3 regions of the Arthrobacter sp. UNCCL28 genome follow, and region 3 is predicted to be linked to each of the others. Evidence: riboswitches for the same ligand, from Rfam matches in the RefSeq annotation. Region 3 holds a riboswitch; each other region holds the start of a gene.
The links. Region 3 has a riboswitch for thiamine pyrophosphate ahead of thiO (glycine oxidase ThiO). Riboswitches for the same ligand answer to the same signal wherever they lie in the genome.
Positions count from the first base shown of each region.

Region 1: linked by a shared signal. The riboswitch ahead of thiD (bifunctional hydroxymethylpyrimidine kinase/phosphomethylpyrimidine kinase) and the one ahead of thiO (glycine oxidase ThiO) in region 3 are both predicted to bind thiamine pyrophosphate.
Region 2: linked by a shared signal. The riboswitch ahead of thiC (phosphomethylpyrimidine synthase ThiC) and the one ahead of thiO (glycine oxidase ThiO) in region 3 are both predicted to bind thiamine pyrophosphate.

Region 1 is NZ_FMWE01000010.1:48,015-52,961, reverse strand. Features, by position in the region: gene BLQ01_RS19985 (Rne/Rng family ribonuclease) at 1-1,470, shown strand, start outside; TPP riboswitch at 1,608-1,706, shown strand; gene thiD (bifunctional hydroxymethylpyrimidine kinase/phosphomethylpyrimidine kinase) at 1,697-3,214, shown strand; gene rplU (50S ribosomal protein L21) at 3,593-3,901, shown strand; gene rpmA (50S ribosomal protein L27) at 3,964-4,227, shown strand; gene obgE (GTPase ObgE) at 4,383-4,947, shown strand, end outside.
Region 2 is NZ_FMWE01000001.1:995,713-1,000,659, reverse strand. Features, by position in the region: gene rpsP (30S ribosomal protein S16) at 1-163, opposite strand, end outside; gene BLQ01_RS04480 (hypothetical protein) at 400-837, opposite strand; gene BLQ01_RS04475 (VOC family protein) at 939-1,766, opposite strand; gene BLQ01_RS04470 (amidohydrolase family protein) at 1,888-2,967, opposite strand; TPP riboswitch at 3,051-3,158, shown strand; gene thiC (phosphomethylpyrimidine synthase ThiC) at 3,154-4,947, shown strand, end outside.
Region 3 is NZ_FMWE01000001.1:643,427-648,373, reverse strand. Features, by position in the region: gene BLQ01_RS02960 (thiazole synthase) at 1-443, opposite strand, end outside; gene thiS (sulfur carrier protein ThiS) at 447-683, opposite strand; gene thiO (glycine oxidase ThiO) at 721-1,977, opposite strand; TPP riboswitch at 1,970-2,088, opposite strand; gene thiE (thiamine phosphate synthase) at 2,116-2,799, shown strand; gene BLQ01_RS02940 (TM2 domain-containing protein) at 2,970-3,926, shown strand; gene BLQ01_RS02935 (RNB domain-containing ribonuclease) at 4,037-4,947, shown strand, end outside.

The sequences.
Region 1 (4,947 bases), on a different contig from region 3:
GTGGTACGTGATGTCTTCAATGAGGACTTCTCCAAACTGATCGTTTCCGGCGACGACGCCTGGGACACCATTGAGGCGTACGTTACCTACGTTGCCCCTGACCTGGTGGGCCGCCTTGAGAAGTGGACCAAGGACCAGGACATCTTTGCTGCCTGGCGTATCGACGAGCAGATCCACAAGGCACTGGAACGCAAGGTGTTCCTCCCCTCGGGCGGTTCGCTGGTCATCGACCGCACCGAAGCCATGACAGTGGTAGACGTCAACACCGGTAAATTCACCGGCAGTGGCGGCAACCTTGAGGAAACGGTCACCAAGAACAACCTCGAAGCCGCTGAGGAAGTTGTCCGCCAGCTTCGCCTCCGTGACATTGGCGGCATCATCGTCATCGACTTCATCGACATGGTCCTTGAGTCCAACCGCGACCTCGTCCTCCGCCGCATGGTTGAGTGCCTTGGCCGCGACCGCACCAAGCACCAAGTAGCCGAAGTGACGTCCTTGGGCTTGGTCCAGATGACCCGCAAGCGCATGGGCACAGGCCTCCTGGAGGTCTTTGGTGAGCAGTGCGAGCATTGCGCAGGCCGCGGCGTCGTCACCCACGACGAACCCGTGGAGCACCGCCGCGCCAACGTTGTGGCAGCTGAGCAGCACCGTCCCCACACTGAGGCCCAGCAACCCGCAGCCCGCACGGAGCGCAAGCGTCGCCGCGGCAAGGGCGGCGGACAACCCGTCGCCGAGGTCCCCGCGCAGGTCCACACCGCACCACCCGCTCCGGCTGCAGCTCCTGTTTCGACTGAGCCGCAGGACCCGGCCAAGCAGGCCAAAGCCGAGGCCACCCGGGCGGCACTGGCCACCATCGCTGCCGCCGCGCACGCAGCCCACCTGCACGACGACGAAGTTCACCGCGCGGAGGAGCAGGCACGGGCAACCGGTCAGCAGCAGGCAAGCGCCGGGCAGGCAGCCCGGAGCGAGGCTGGAGAGCCGGCCGCTCGTGAATCAGAGCGGGAAGCAGCTGTCCGTGAAGCACGGTCCACTCCGGTCCTGCGTTTCGGCGGCGAAGAAGTAGCGCTGCCGATCGGGGAACACCACGAGGAACCGCCGGCAGCCAAGCCGGCCATGAGCCTGGACCTCCTGGCAGAGGCCTTCTCACACCTTGGTGCGGCTCCTGCCGAAAAGCCGGAAGAAGTAGTCCCTCCCAAGGCGGCTGCCGCACCCGCGGTCGCCGTAGCCAGGCCTGCGGATGCAGGCCATGATGCTGCGCCGACGTCGGGCTCCCGCCGTGGGCGTCGTAACCGCAGTGCCAGCCGGGCGCAGGGCGCGGCCAACGAAACCAGCGTCGAGCACCACGAGGCTACTGCTTCAGCTGCCGGCGGAACATCGCACGAGGCCAAAGCACCTTCAGAGCCAGCCACGAAGGCCGCGTCCGCGGAGCCCATCATCCTCGGGGTGGGCGTACCGGCCTCCGAGCTCTAGTATTTCGACAACAAAGGGCCCTGCAGTAGACCGTCGCCGACGGGTACTGCGGGGCCCTTTGCCGTCCGCCCCAGCGGTCATATCCGGTCTTCAGCGTGGCGAAGTTCCCCGGCCGCTGTGCATCCCGGCTACGCTGGTGGACTGACACGGGGTGCCGGGCATTGGGCCAGGCTGAGATCCAGACCCGTTGAACCTGTCCGGTTAGCACCGGCGAAGGGATGTCCCCATGACGTTATCGTCGTACTCTCCTGTGTACCCTCTGGCCGTTTCCGGACGGGAAACCCCCCGGGTGCTGAGCATCGCGGGCTCGGACCCCTCCGGTGGTGCGGGTATCCAGGCTGATCTGAAGAGCATTGCAGCCCACGGCGGCTATGGCATGGCGGCATTGACCGCGTTGACGGCGCAGAACACCAAAGGAGTCAGCGCGGTCCATGTACCCCCGGTGGAATTCCTGCGGCTGCAGTTGGAGGCCATCAGCACGGACATCGCCATCGATGCCGTCAAAATCGGGATGCTCGGTGACGCAGCGGTCATCGATGAGGTCCGCCGCTGGCTCGAGCAGGTGCGTCCCGCCGTCGTGGTCCTTGACCCGGTGATGGTGGCTACCAGTGGTGACAGGCTCCTGCAGGGATCGGCCGAGTCGGCTTTGCGTGCCCTGCTTCCCTTGGCTGACCTCATCACGCCCAACCTGCCCGAACTTGCCATGCTGTTGGGGGAGGCTGAGGCGGCCGACTGGGCTTCGGCATTGGATCAGGGAAAACGACTCGCCGCTGAGTGCGGCAATACAGTCCTGGTGAAGGGCGGCCATTTGGCGGGGTCCGAATGCCCGGACGCGCTGGTGAACACCAGCGGACTCCTGAGCCAGGACGTCATTGAGGTAGCCGGCCCCCGGGTGGATACACAGAACAGCCATGGCACAGGATGCTCGTTGTCCTCGGCGCTGGCCACTGTCCAGGCCCGTACCGGCGACTGGGAAGTGTCCTTGCGCGAGGTCAAGCCGTGGTTGCTTGGGGCCTTGCTCAAGGCTGACAGCCTCGAGGTGGGGCTCGGAAACGGTCCGGTCCACCATTTTCATCACCAGAGGGTCCTGAGGCGAGGGGATTTTGCCGCGACGCTATGGAAGGAAGCCACTGTGGAGCTGGAGGCAATCTACAAGCTCGGGTTCATTGAGGGCCTGAAATCGGGCAAACTCCCGGAAGCTGCGTTCAACTACTACCTCGCCCAGGACGCCATCTACCTCAACGGGTACTCCAGGGTGCTGGCGCGTGCGGGCGCTCTGGCCCCCACGGAAGAAGAGCAACTGTTCTGGGCGAAAGCCTCGCAGCAATGCCTTGAGGTGGAATCGGAACTGCACAGGAACTGGCTCAGCACCCGCGAGGCATCCTCGGGGACCGGGCCGGTCACCAAGTCCTACGTGGATCATCTGCTGGCGGCCTCGGCCAGCGGCAGCTACTCCTTGGTTCTCGCAGCCATCCTGCCCTGCTATTGGCTGTACGCGGAGGTTGGCCAGCAGCTCAATGCGGCTTTTGTAGAGGCAGGGTCCCCGGCAGGGCATCCCTATGCGGACTGGCTCCGGACCTATGCCGACGAGGACTTTGCCGCAGCCACCAGGAATGCGATCAACTTCACTGACGCGGCTGCAGCTGCAGCGTCGGAGGGGGAGCGGGCGGCCATGGTGGAGGCTTTTGCCTTGTCCTGCCGCTACGAGACGGCGTTCTTCGATGCCCCGGGAGCTTTTGCCTGAGGGCTGTGGGAGAGGGCTTTTGGACTGGATCCGCAACTCGCCCACAGCGCGTCGCGGACCCAATCACGCTAATCGGCCTCAAACCCTGTAGGCTGTATGGGCACGGTGCCGGGAGAGTCCGTTTCATCTGGTGACGCAAGTCACGTGGTAGCCTCCGGACCCGGCCTCATTTGCAGCTGAAGGTCAAACTAGCGTAATCTTGATCTTCGGTGCTTACGCCAACACTTGGGTTATGCCCCTTGGAATTGTTCATGGGATGACTCGCGGACTTCGATCAGAAGTCCACGGCGTTGAGGCACAGCGCGAACCAAGCCTGATTCCGGTTCAAGGTTCCGCACGCAAATTTAGTTATAAACGTCGAGAGAAGTGAGTACCCAAGTGGTGTACGCGATTGTCCGCGCAGGCGGCCGCCAAGAAAAAGTTTCCGTTGGAGACTACGTAACGCTTAACCGCGTCCCCGGTGGAGCCGGCAGCACGCTTGAGCTGCCCGCCTTGCTCCTGGTTGACGGCGACAAGGTCACCTCCGCAGCTGCGGAACTGGCCAACGTCAAGGTTACGGCTGAGATCCTCGAAGACCTTCGTGGTCCGAAGATCGTCATCCAGAAGTTCAAGAACAAGACCGGCTACCGGAAGCGTCAGGGTCACCGTCAGGAACTGACCAAGATCAAGATCACCAGCATCGCGTAACTTTCGTTACCCGCTGTTCAGGTTTTTCAGTTTCCCCAGAAATTTAGAGGCAGGCATTTCACATGGCACACAAAAAAGGCGCGAGTTCCACTCGCAACGGTCGTGACTCCAACGCACAGTACCTGGGCGTCAAGCGCTTCGGTGGTCAGGTAGTTTCCGCAGGCGAAATCATCGTTCGCCAGCGTGGCACCCACTTCCACCCCGGTGCAGGCGTTGGCCGCGGTGGCGACGACACCCTGTTCGCCCTGCAGGCCGGTGCGGTTGAGTTTGGTACTCGCCGCGGCCGTCGCGTAGTGAACATCGTTGCTGCTGCAGCTGCAGAGTAACAACAAGTTCTGAACCGGTGGAGCGGGCCAAACGGCCCGCTCCACCGTTCTTTTAACCGCATTACAATCGACTAGGGCGCTTTGGGCGCGCTGGTTTTTGCAACAACGCTGGCAACAGCAACAAACGCTGTAGGACAGCAAATGAGGAGATCCACGTGGCTAGCTTTGTAGACCGGGTAGTACTGCACGTATCCGGCGGAACCGGCGGCCACGGCTGTGTCTCTGTCAAGCGGGAGAAGTTCAAGCCCCTCGGTGGCCCTGATGGCGGCAACGGCGGCAACGGCGGCGATGTCATCCTCCGGGTATCCGCCCAGACCACCACCCTGCTTGACTACCACCACGCACCCCACCGCCACGCCACCAATGGTGGCCCGGGCATGGGTGACTGGCGCGGCGGCAAGAACGGCGAGACCCTGATCCTTCCGGTTCCTGATGGCACCGTGGTCAAGACCAAGGACGGCGAAGTCCTGGCTGACCTCGTGGGCGAGGGTACTGAATTCATTGCTGCTGCAGGCGGCCAAGGCGGCCTTGGCAATGCCTCCCTTTCGTCCCAGAAGCGCAGGGCTCCCGGATTTGCGCTGCTCGGTATCGAAGGCGAATCCAGCGATATCGTCCTGGAACTGAAGTCCATCGCCGATATCGCGCTGGTCGGCTTCCCCTCCGCCGGCAAGTCCAGCCTCATCGCTGCGATGTCTGCTGCCCGGCCGAAGATCGCCGATT
Region 2 (4,947 bases), 350 kb from region 3:
GCTCGGAAGCGACCTCGATGTACGACGGCTCTTCGGTGGGGTGGTACTTGCCGATTTCTTCAATGGCACGGCCATCGCGCTTGGCGCGGGCATCCATGACGACAATGCGGTAGTACGGTGCGCGCATCTTACCGAAGCGCTTAAGGCGAATCTTTACGGCCACTTTTGTGGTCACTCCTGTTTCTGAAACGAGGTGAACCCGACGTTCTGCACCCGTGGGGCGGGCCATACTGGACGGTTCGAAGGACAAGATACGAGCACGGAGAGAGGGGCCGCACCGATCGAGTACCTGTCTATTGTGCCAGATGCCCGGAGCAAATACGACTTACGCCCCGCGGGCCGGTGTGTTGTTGCCCACCTGCAGTGCAAGCAAGGGCACGCCCGGACCCGCGCCCGCGGCTATTCGGACCAGACGTAGAGTCCGGAACGCTCCACCTTTTCAACGTCGGTTGCCAAGGCAGCCAACTGCTGGACGTACTGGCGGGACTGGGCGGCGTCGAAAGGCATATCGTCCTGGGCGGCCCAGGCGGCAGCAACGTCGTCGAGGACGTTTGCGTCGCCTTCGCTCTCATAGGTGAGCAGTTCGGCCAGAGCCGTCACCATGGCCTCAGGAACGCCCAGGAGGGCATCGCTGGTGACGTCAACCAGCGCGAGTTCGTAGTCGGCACCGGCTGCGTGGACTGCCTGGCCGGCCAGGTCTCCCAACTGCTCCACTTCGAAGTCGGTAATGCCCTCGATCCTTACGGCAGGGCCGGTGACATCCGCGCCCTTGTCCAGGGCGGCTGCCCTCTTGAGTGCTTCATCGTGGGTGGCTACAAAGATTTCGGCAAAGCCCATGGAAAGTACTCTCATTCCTTCGTGCTGACGGGGCGGCGGCACGCAACCCGAACGGTTCCGCGCCATCACCGTCCAGCCTAGTGCAGCACGCGCGCCGCAGCTTAGCGGACCGCTACCCGCAGCTTGTTCCGCCAAGGATCTTCGAAGCGAAGCTCGGCACCGGTGTGATGGTTCTGTACCCCGGCGGTTTTGAGTCGATCTGCAAGGGAAGCGATGTCGTCTGCGCCAGGAACCTCTATGAGTACTTCACCGAGGCCGAGCGTGTCCTTCCGGGGTCCGGCGCCACGGCTGTTCCAGACATTCATCGCCATGTGGTGGTGGTAGCCACCGGCGGAGACGAACAGCGCCTGCCCATGCCAGCCTGCGGTCTGCTCAAAGCCGAGGGTCTCCACGTAGAACTTCCGTGCAGTGTCGACGTCGCCCACCTGCAAGTGGACGTGTCCGATTCCCGCCGCCGCCTGGTGTTGGCCGGTGACTGCAGCTTCGTTGAGGTGCTGTTGCAGGAACCTCTGCGGCGGCAGGGCCACGTTGTCCATCACCACGTTCTTGCCATCCCACTGCCAGGATTCGCGGGGCTTGTCGTAGTACAGCTCAATGCCGTTGCCCTCGGGATCGGTGAAGTAGAACGCTTCGCTGACCAAGTGGTCGGCGCTGCCGGCAAAGGCGCGGGGCTCATATTCGGCGGCGGTTGCAATCGTTGCCGCCAGGGACGGCTGGTCCTGGAACAGAATGGCCGTGTGGAAAAGACCGGCTTCCCCGCGGCCTGGAATCCGGAGGCCCGACGCCGGCGCAAGGTGCACCACAGGCTTTCCGACGCGCCCGAGGTAGAGCCCGCCGTCCTGCTCGGCCACGATTTCCAGGCCGAGGGCCCGCTGGTAGTAGTCACTCATGACCTTCATGTCACCTACCTTGAGCATCACGGTGCCCATGGTGAGTTCGGCCGGCAGAAGATCCTGGCTCAGTGGTGTGGTCAATGTAAAGCTCCCTGGTCCGCGGCGCCGCTCGTCGACACCTTACATAAACTAAATTACTTGAAGCTTCAATTTATTCCTAACGGACTACAGAACCGCGAAGGACGATGTGCGAGAGGTTGGCTACGGTCTGCAGGTCCTGCCTCGGATCCTCCGAACACAGCACGACGTCGGCACTGGCCCCTTCGCTGATACCGTCCTCTCCCAGCCACGCCCGGGCACGCCACGCTGCAGCGTCCAGCACCGCCTCCGGCGGCAGGCCGGCGTCGTGCAGCTCTTTCATCTCATCGGCGATCCTGCCGTGCTTAATCACGCTGCCGGCGTCTGTGCCCGCGTAAATTTCCACTCCGGCCTCGAAGGCTTCAAGCACCCGCTCGCGCCGCCGCTCCCACAGACGGACCATGTGGTCTGCATAGTGCGGAAACTTCGGCGCAGCCTGTGCGGCGATGTCCGGAAACGTGGCGATGTTGACCAAGGTGGGAACGATCGGCACCGACTGCTCCACCAAACGGGGAAGGTGCCGCGGAAGCAGGCCCGTGGCGTGCTCGATGCAATCGATGTTGGCGTCCAACATGTCATCGATCGTGTCCTCGGCAAAGCAATGGGCCGTCACCCTGGCACCCTCATCGTGGGCGGCGGAGATCGCATCCCTGACTACTGCGGCAGGGAATGAAGCAGCAAGATCTCCCACGCCGCGATCGATCCAGTCCCCTACCAGTTTCACCCAGCCATCGCCGTCGCGGGCTTCCTTCCGAACAGTCTCCACGAGGTCACCGGGATCAATTTCATGACCCAGGCCCCGGAGATAACGCCGGCTACGGGCAATGTGGCGGCCGGCCCGGATAAGGCGGGGCAAGTCCGCACGCTGCTGGACCCACCGGGTGTCACTGGGTGATCCGGCGTCCCTGATCAGCAGCGTCCCGGCGTCGAGGTCAGCTTGGGCCTGGGCAAGAGTGGCCTGCTCGTCAACGGCGCCGCCCGCGCCCAAACCGATATGGCAGTGGGCGTCAACAAAGCCGGGCAGGACCCAGCCATCCAGGACGCGGTCCGGCGCCTTCGCAGGGCGCACGAAGGTCAAAGTGCCGTCCACGGACCACATTCCGTGGCGTTCCTCGCTGATTGAGACGAGCACGGGTCCGGAAAATTCGATGGTGGCCATGGGAAAAGCCTAGTCCGCAGCGGCGCCTTCGGAGCTGGATGCTCATGTGACTGCGGGCCCGTTGGGAGCTGTGGTAGCTTCGTCTACGACCACACGGGAGCCCTTGCAGGGGCTGAGATCGGACTGAGGCAGTCTGCGACCGTTGAACCTGTCCGGGTAATGCCGGCGAAGGAAGTGAGCAGTCCATTGAACACCACCAGTACACAGCACAGCCCTGCCCAAAACCCGTCCAGCACGGACGATATTCCATCCAGCACCGGAGCAATCACGCCGGAATCCGTGACCCAATCATTGAAATCCCACTCCCTTGCCTACCGTGAGGACCCGGAGAATGGAATCCGGGTTCCCGTGACGGAAATCGCCCTGGAACCCTCTCCCAACGGCGATGCCAACGAGCCGTTCCAGGTGTACCGCACGGCGGGACCGGGCAGCGATCCGGTGATGGGGCTGGAACCATTCCGGGCAGCCTGGATCGAACGCCGAGGCGACACCGAGGCCTATCGCGGACGGCAACGCAACCTGCTCGACGACGGCAGGTCGGCGGTTCGTCGCGGGGAAGCAACAGCGGAATGGAAGGGTGCCAAGCCCGAGCCGCGACGCGCCGTCGAGGGTAAAACCGTGACACAGATGCACTATGCCAGGCAGGGAATGGTGACCCCGGAGATGCAGTTCGTCGCGTTGCGGGAGAACTGTGACGTTGAGCTGGTCCGCAGCGAGGTCGCAGCGGGCCGGGCAATCATTCCCAGCAACATCAACCATCCCGAGTCCGAGCCGATGATCATCGGCAAAGCCTTCCTTGTGAAGATCAACGCCAACATCGGCAACTCTGCCGTGACAAGCTCCATTGCCGAGGAAGTGGACAAGCTGCAGTGGGCCACTCAATGGGGCGCCGATACCGTCATGGATCTCTCCACCGGCGATGACATCCACACCACCCGTGAATGGATCATCCGCAACTCCCCTGTTCCGATCGGAACCGTCCCTATTTACCAGGCGCTGGAGAAGGTCAATGGCGAAGCCAACAAGCTGACGTGGGAGATTTTCCGTGACACGGTCATAGAACAATGCGAGCAGGGCGTGGACTACATGACCATCCACGCCGGGGTGCTGTTGCGCTACGTCCCGCTGACGGCCAACCGGGTTACGGGGATTGTCTCACGCGGCGGCTCCATCATGGCCGGCTGGTGCCTGGCGCACCATCAGGAAAACTTCCTCTACACGCATTTTGACGAGCTCTGCGAAATCTTCGCCCGATACGACGTCGCCTTCTCCCTGGGCGACGGCCTGCGCCCGGGCGCAACCGCCGACGCCAACGACGCCGCCCAGTTTGCCGAGCTGGACACCCTGGCCGAACTCACGCAGCGCGCATGGGCGTTCGATGTCCAGGTCATGGTGGAAGGACCGGGACACGTGCCGTTCCACTTGGTCAGGGAGAACGTGGAACGGCAGCAGGAACTGTGCAAAGGTGCCCCGTTCTACACGCTGGGGCCGCTGGTCACCGATGTCGCTCCTGGCTATGACCACATCACCTCGGCCATCGGAGCTACCGAGATCGCCCGGTACGGCACCGCCATGCTCTGCTACGTCACTCCCAAGGAGCATCTGGGCCTCCCGAACAAAGACGACGTCAAGACCGGCGTCATTACGTATAAGATCGCAGCCCATGCCGCGGACCTCGCGAAGGGACACCCCGGCGCCCATGAGCGCGACGATGCCCTGTCCAAGGCACGGTTCGAGTTCCGTTGGCGCGACCAGTTCGCCCTTTCGCTGGACCCCGTAACGGCTGAAGCCTTCCACGACGAAACGCTGCCGGCAGAACCGGCCAAGACAGCCCATTTCTGCTCCATGTGCGGCCCCAAGTTCTGCTCCATGCGCATCAGCCAGGACATTCGCGACGAATACGGGTCGGCCAAGGCCCAGGAAGCGATCGCCGAAATGTACAGCGGGATGCGCGGCAAGAGCGAGGAATTCCTGGCCTCG
Region 3 (4,947 bases):
AGGGCCAGGACGGGGTCGTCGTTGGTGTAGGCGAAGACTTTGAATCCCCGGTTGACCAGTTGTTCCGTTGCCTCGACCAGTTCCACGGCATCGGGGAGAAGCGTGTGTTCGTCAGCGATGACCTCCAGCTTCACCCAGTCAGTCTCCAGCGCCTCACGCGCCAATTCAGCAGTCATCACCGCGTCTTTGGCCGTGAAGCAGCCGGCGGTGTTGGGCAGGACACGGATCCCGTGGTCCACCAGGAGCTGGAAGAGCGATCCCGTTTCCGCCGGGGAGTAGCGGCGCATGGCCACGGTGGTGAGCTCGGTTCCGGATGCGAGCAGCGCGGCACCAAGGCCGTCCAGGCTGGGGGCACCCCCTGTGCCCATGATCAGGCGGGAGCCGAACCCGACGCCGTCGATCACCAGGGCGTCGGTACGGACCTCAGTATTTGTCGTAGTCATGGTTCAGCCTCCTTGGACTGCTGTTAGAAGTTCGAGTTCGTCTCCGTCGGCGAGCGCCGTCGCGGCCCATTGACTGCGCGGTACCACCTCGGAATTGCGGGCGACGGCGATACCCAGCTTGCCGCCGTCGGCCGCCTGTCCGCTGTGGTCCAGGGCGCGGCCGGTGACAGCGGTGACCAAGGTGCTGACGGACGCGTCCTCCGGCACGGCGTGATCGGAACCGTTGAGTTTGATGTTCATGCTGCTTCCTTGTTCTCGGGATTAAGGCAACGCAGTGTCACTTATGGCCCACTGCGGAGGCTTCAAAGGGCCACAAGTGACCCCGGGTTGCACTGAAACGGGCGGGGCGGAAGGGGTCCCACCTGGGGTCTGATGAACCGTTGAACAACCCGCCCACGATTTTTGCGGCTACCGGTGTCAGGAGGACACCGTGCCGGAAGAAGCCCGTAGCGACCACCAGACCTTCAACGTCCCCGGTGGGGCCGGCCGCGCGTCCCAGCAACGGGGCGTTGTCCGGCGTTCCGGGGCGGGCCCGGGCTGTTGCTTCGAGCAGTTCGAGTTCGGCCACTGCGGGAACCAGCACCTGGGCGTCCCGCAGCAACTGGTAGACGCCACCTGCGGAGACGGCATTGGAGGATGCTGAGAGCCCGTCCTCCCGCTGGGTAGCACCGATGACCACGGTGCCGTCGTCGCGGGGCACGATGTAAACGGGTACTCCGCGGACCATCCCCCGGACAGTGGAACTGAGCAGGGGGCGCAGGTGTCCGGGCACCCGGAGCCTGAGGATGTCGCCGTATACCGGCCGCACAGGGAGGGTCAGCCCGTCCGGAAGGCCCTCAAGCTCAGATGACCCCAGTCCGTTGGCCACTACGGTTTCTTTGGCCAGGACTGTGGCCCCGGACTCAAGTTCGGCTCCCGTGACACGACCGGATTGCCAGAGCAATCGTGTCGCCTTGGCCGCAACGGCAAACCCGTTCCCGGCGCCCTGGACCCAGGTGGAGTCGCCGGCTGCGTGGTCTGCCAACCCTGCGATGAGGCATGAGGCCAGCTTTCGGGGATCCACCTGGTGATCTGCGGGAATGTCGAAGGCACAGGAAATTTGCGGGCTCAGGAGTGGCTCGCGTTCGCGGGCCTCGCGCAAGGTCAGGGGCTCAACCCCAAGACCGGCAGCAAGCTGGACCGTACGCAGATCTGCCAGCGCCTTCCGGTCCGCGGCATCGGCACCTACGGCCAGCGTCGGCGTCGTGCGGTATCCGGTGTCCCGTCCTCCGTGACCCAGGCTTGCGGCAAAGGAGGGCCACAGGCGGGACGATTCGAGCATCAGGTCCAGAAGGTCTTCCTCCTGGTAGTGCAACTCGCTTACCGGTGCCAACATTCCAGCGGCAGCATACGTGGCTCCCGTAGCGGGCGCGGGATCGATGACCACCACTGAGCGGCCCAGCCGGCGTGCTTGGTGGGCAATGCCGAGTCCGATCACGCCTGCGCCGATGACGGCCACGTCTGCCTGGAGTTGGGGATGGCCGGAATCTGCCATTCGTTTCCTTCCCTACGCCGGTACTAGCCGGATCAGGTCAAGCGGTCGGCGCTGAAGCCCTCTCAGCCGGACGGTCATATAACGAACGTCGCGGCTCCCGCAGTACGTGCCCAGTTTAGAGGAACTACGCTGGTTTCCATGACCCCGACTGACGCCCTCGCCACCGCCCGCCTGTACCTGTGCACTGATGCCCGGAGACGGCAAGGCGATTTTGAAGACTTTGTGGACGCCGCTTTTGCCGGTGGGGTGGACATCATCCAGCTGCGCGACAAAACCCTGGAAGCTGCCGAAGAGTTGGAGCTCCTTGCCGTCCTGCGCGGAGTTGCCGAACGCCACGGACGGCTCTGGGCCGTCAACGACCGTGCCGATGTTGCCAGTGTTTCCGGGGCTCCCGTGTTCCATATCGGGCAAAAGGACCTGCCGTTGGGAGTGGCCAGGACATTGCTGCCGCAGCCGGTCACGATCGGCCTGTCCACCCACTCTCCCGAGCAAGTGAACGCGGCAATCGCAGCCTCGCCGGGCGAGGGTGGCCTGGACTATTTCTGTGTTGGTCCCCTCTGGGCAACACCTACCAAACCGGGCCGCGCAGCTGTGGGATTGGACTTGGTCACATATGCCGCAGAAGCAGGCAAACGGGCCGGGGAGACCACAGGCGGCGCCGTGAACCTGCCCTGGTTTGCCATCGGAGGGATTGATCACAGCAACGTCGAACAGGTAGTGGCTGCCGGAGCCACCAGGATTGTTGTGGTCCGCGCCATCACCGAAGCGGCGGATCCGACGACGGCCGCGAAGTCGCTGCTGGAGGCCTTGGACGCCGCCTGAGCCGGCCATTGCGCGGCGGGTAGTCCCGGAAGGCTGTCCACAAGCCCCTTGGCGAAGATTTGCTGCCGCCCGCGGTGGTCCTACTAGGCTGAGTCGAAGTGAGTTGACTGTCCGGCCTGCCCGCAGGCCACGTGTCCTCCCCTCGCACCCACTCCCCCGAAGGATGATCCATGAGCAATCCGAGCTACCCTCCCGCGCCCGGGAACGGGAATGCTGCCCCGCCAGTTCCGCCCGCACCCGGTGCTTACGGCAACCAATACCAGGGCCAATACCAGGGCGGGCCGCAATCCACTTATCAGCCTGATCCGGCCTCCAGCCCTTACGGTGTTCCCGGCACGGGTGCTCCGGCAAAGTCCTTCATGGTCACCTGGATCCTGTCCTTGCTTCTGGGTGGCCTCGGTGTTGACCGTTTCTACCTGGGCAAGATCGGCACCGGCATTGCCAAGCTGCTCACGGCGGGTGGGCTCGGCATCTGGTCCATCGTGGACCTCATCATCACACTGACCGGCAACGCACGGGATAAGGAAGGCCGCCCGCTGCAGGGCTATCCGGAAAATAAGAAGAAGGCGTGGATCATCACGCTCGTCGTCTGGTTCGCCGGCCTGATTCTTGGAATCCTGTCCACAGTGTTGTCCCTGACCTTGGTGGCTGCCGCCGTCCAAGGACAGTCCACGCCCCTCCCCGCCGTCGCATCGGCCTCCCAAGAGGCACCGGTCCCGTCCCAGGGCGCTGCCACTGCCGGAAATTCCTTTGACATCACCGTCTCCAAGGGCAACGACGTCAAAGTTACAGTCCTTGACTCCGGATACACCACCGAGATTCCCGAAATGGCTTTTATGAAGCCTCTTAATGGAGGGTTCCTCCTGGTGGAGGTTTCCTGGGAGACAACCGCCGGATCAAGCTTCGCCACGTTCACCAATTTCGAAGCCTTCGACGCTGATGGCAAGAAGGGCGACCGGATCCTGCTTGGCAGCGAATTGGGTGGCCTGAAGTCCGGTGAGGTCGCCGCCGGAGACATCCAGCAGGGCGTCATTGCCTTCGACATCAAGAACGGCCCCACCACCGTGGTCATCAATAATGACGTTGGCGACAAAGCAGCCAGCTTCACCCTGACCCCGGCAGGCTAACCCCCTACCAGGCCAACAGCCGTGCCAAAAGCCCGTTGCCTCCTCGGAGCAACGGGCTTTTGCGTGCGGCGGCGAAGACTATCCGCTGGTTTCGGGCTACCCTGATTTTCGTGTCACATCATCGGATAGCGCCCAACGTAGACGACTCCTCGGACCAGCTTGCTAAAGCACTTGCGGCCCTAAGGACGGAGTTGGAACTCCCTTCTGTCTACCCGGCGGAGGCAGTGGCCGAGGCACAGCAGGCCGTGGAAACCCATGGGTTGCCGGAGCAGGATTTGCGGGACATTCCGTTTGTCACCATCGATCCCGCGACCTCCACTGACCTGGACCAGGCCCTGTTCATCGATCGCGCCGGAGAAGGCTACAAGGTCCTCTACGCCATTGCCGATGTCCCATCCTTCGTGGTTCCAGGCGGTGCACTTGATGCCGAGACCCGGCACCGCGGACAGACGTTCTATGCGCCCGACGGCCGCATTCCCCTGCACCCGGAGGTCATCAGCGAAAATGCCGGCAGCCTGCTGGCCGGCCAGGATTGCGGTGCCTTCGTGTGGGACTTCGACCTCAACGCAACGGCCGAAGTCGTTTCCGTGGGCCTGTCCCGGGCTGCGGTCCGCAGCCGGGCCAAACTGAGCTACAAGGGCGCCCAACAGCAAATCGATGACAACACGGCCCCGCCTGTGTTGCAGCTCCTTAAAGAAGTGGGACTGAAACGGGTTGAACTGGAAAGGCAGCGTGGAGGCGCGAGCCTGAACATGCCGGAACAGGAAATAGTGCAGGCAACCGACGGCGGCGGGTACAGGATCGTCGCAGCTCCCTCCTTGCCGGTGGAGGACTGGAACGCCCAGATCTCCTTGATGACCGGCATGGCCGCCGCCCAACTGATGCTCGAAGGAAAAGTGGGCATCCTTCGCACCATGCCCGCCCCGGACGAACGTTCGCTGCAGCACTTCAAGCGGCAAACCACCGCCTTGGGCAAGCCGTGGGACGGCCACGTCACCTACGGCGAGTACTTGCGGACCCT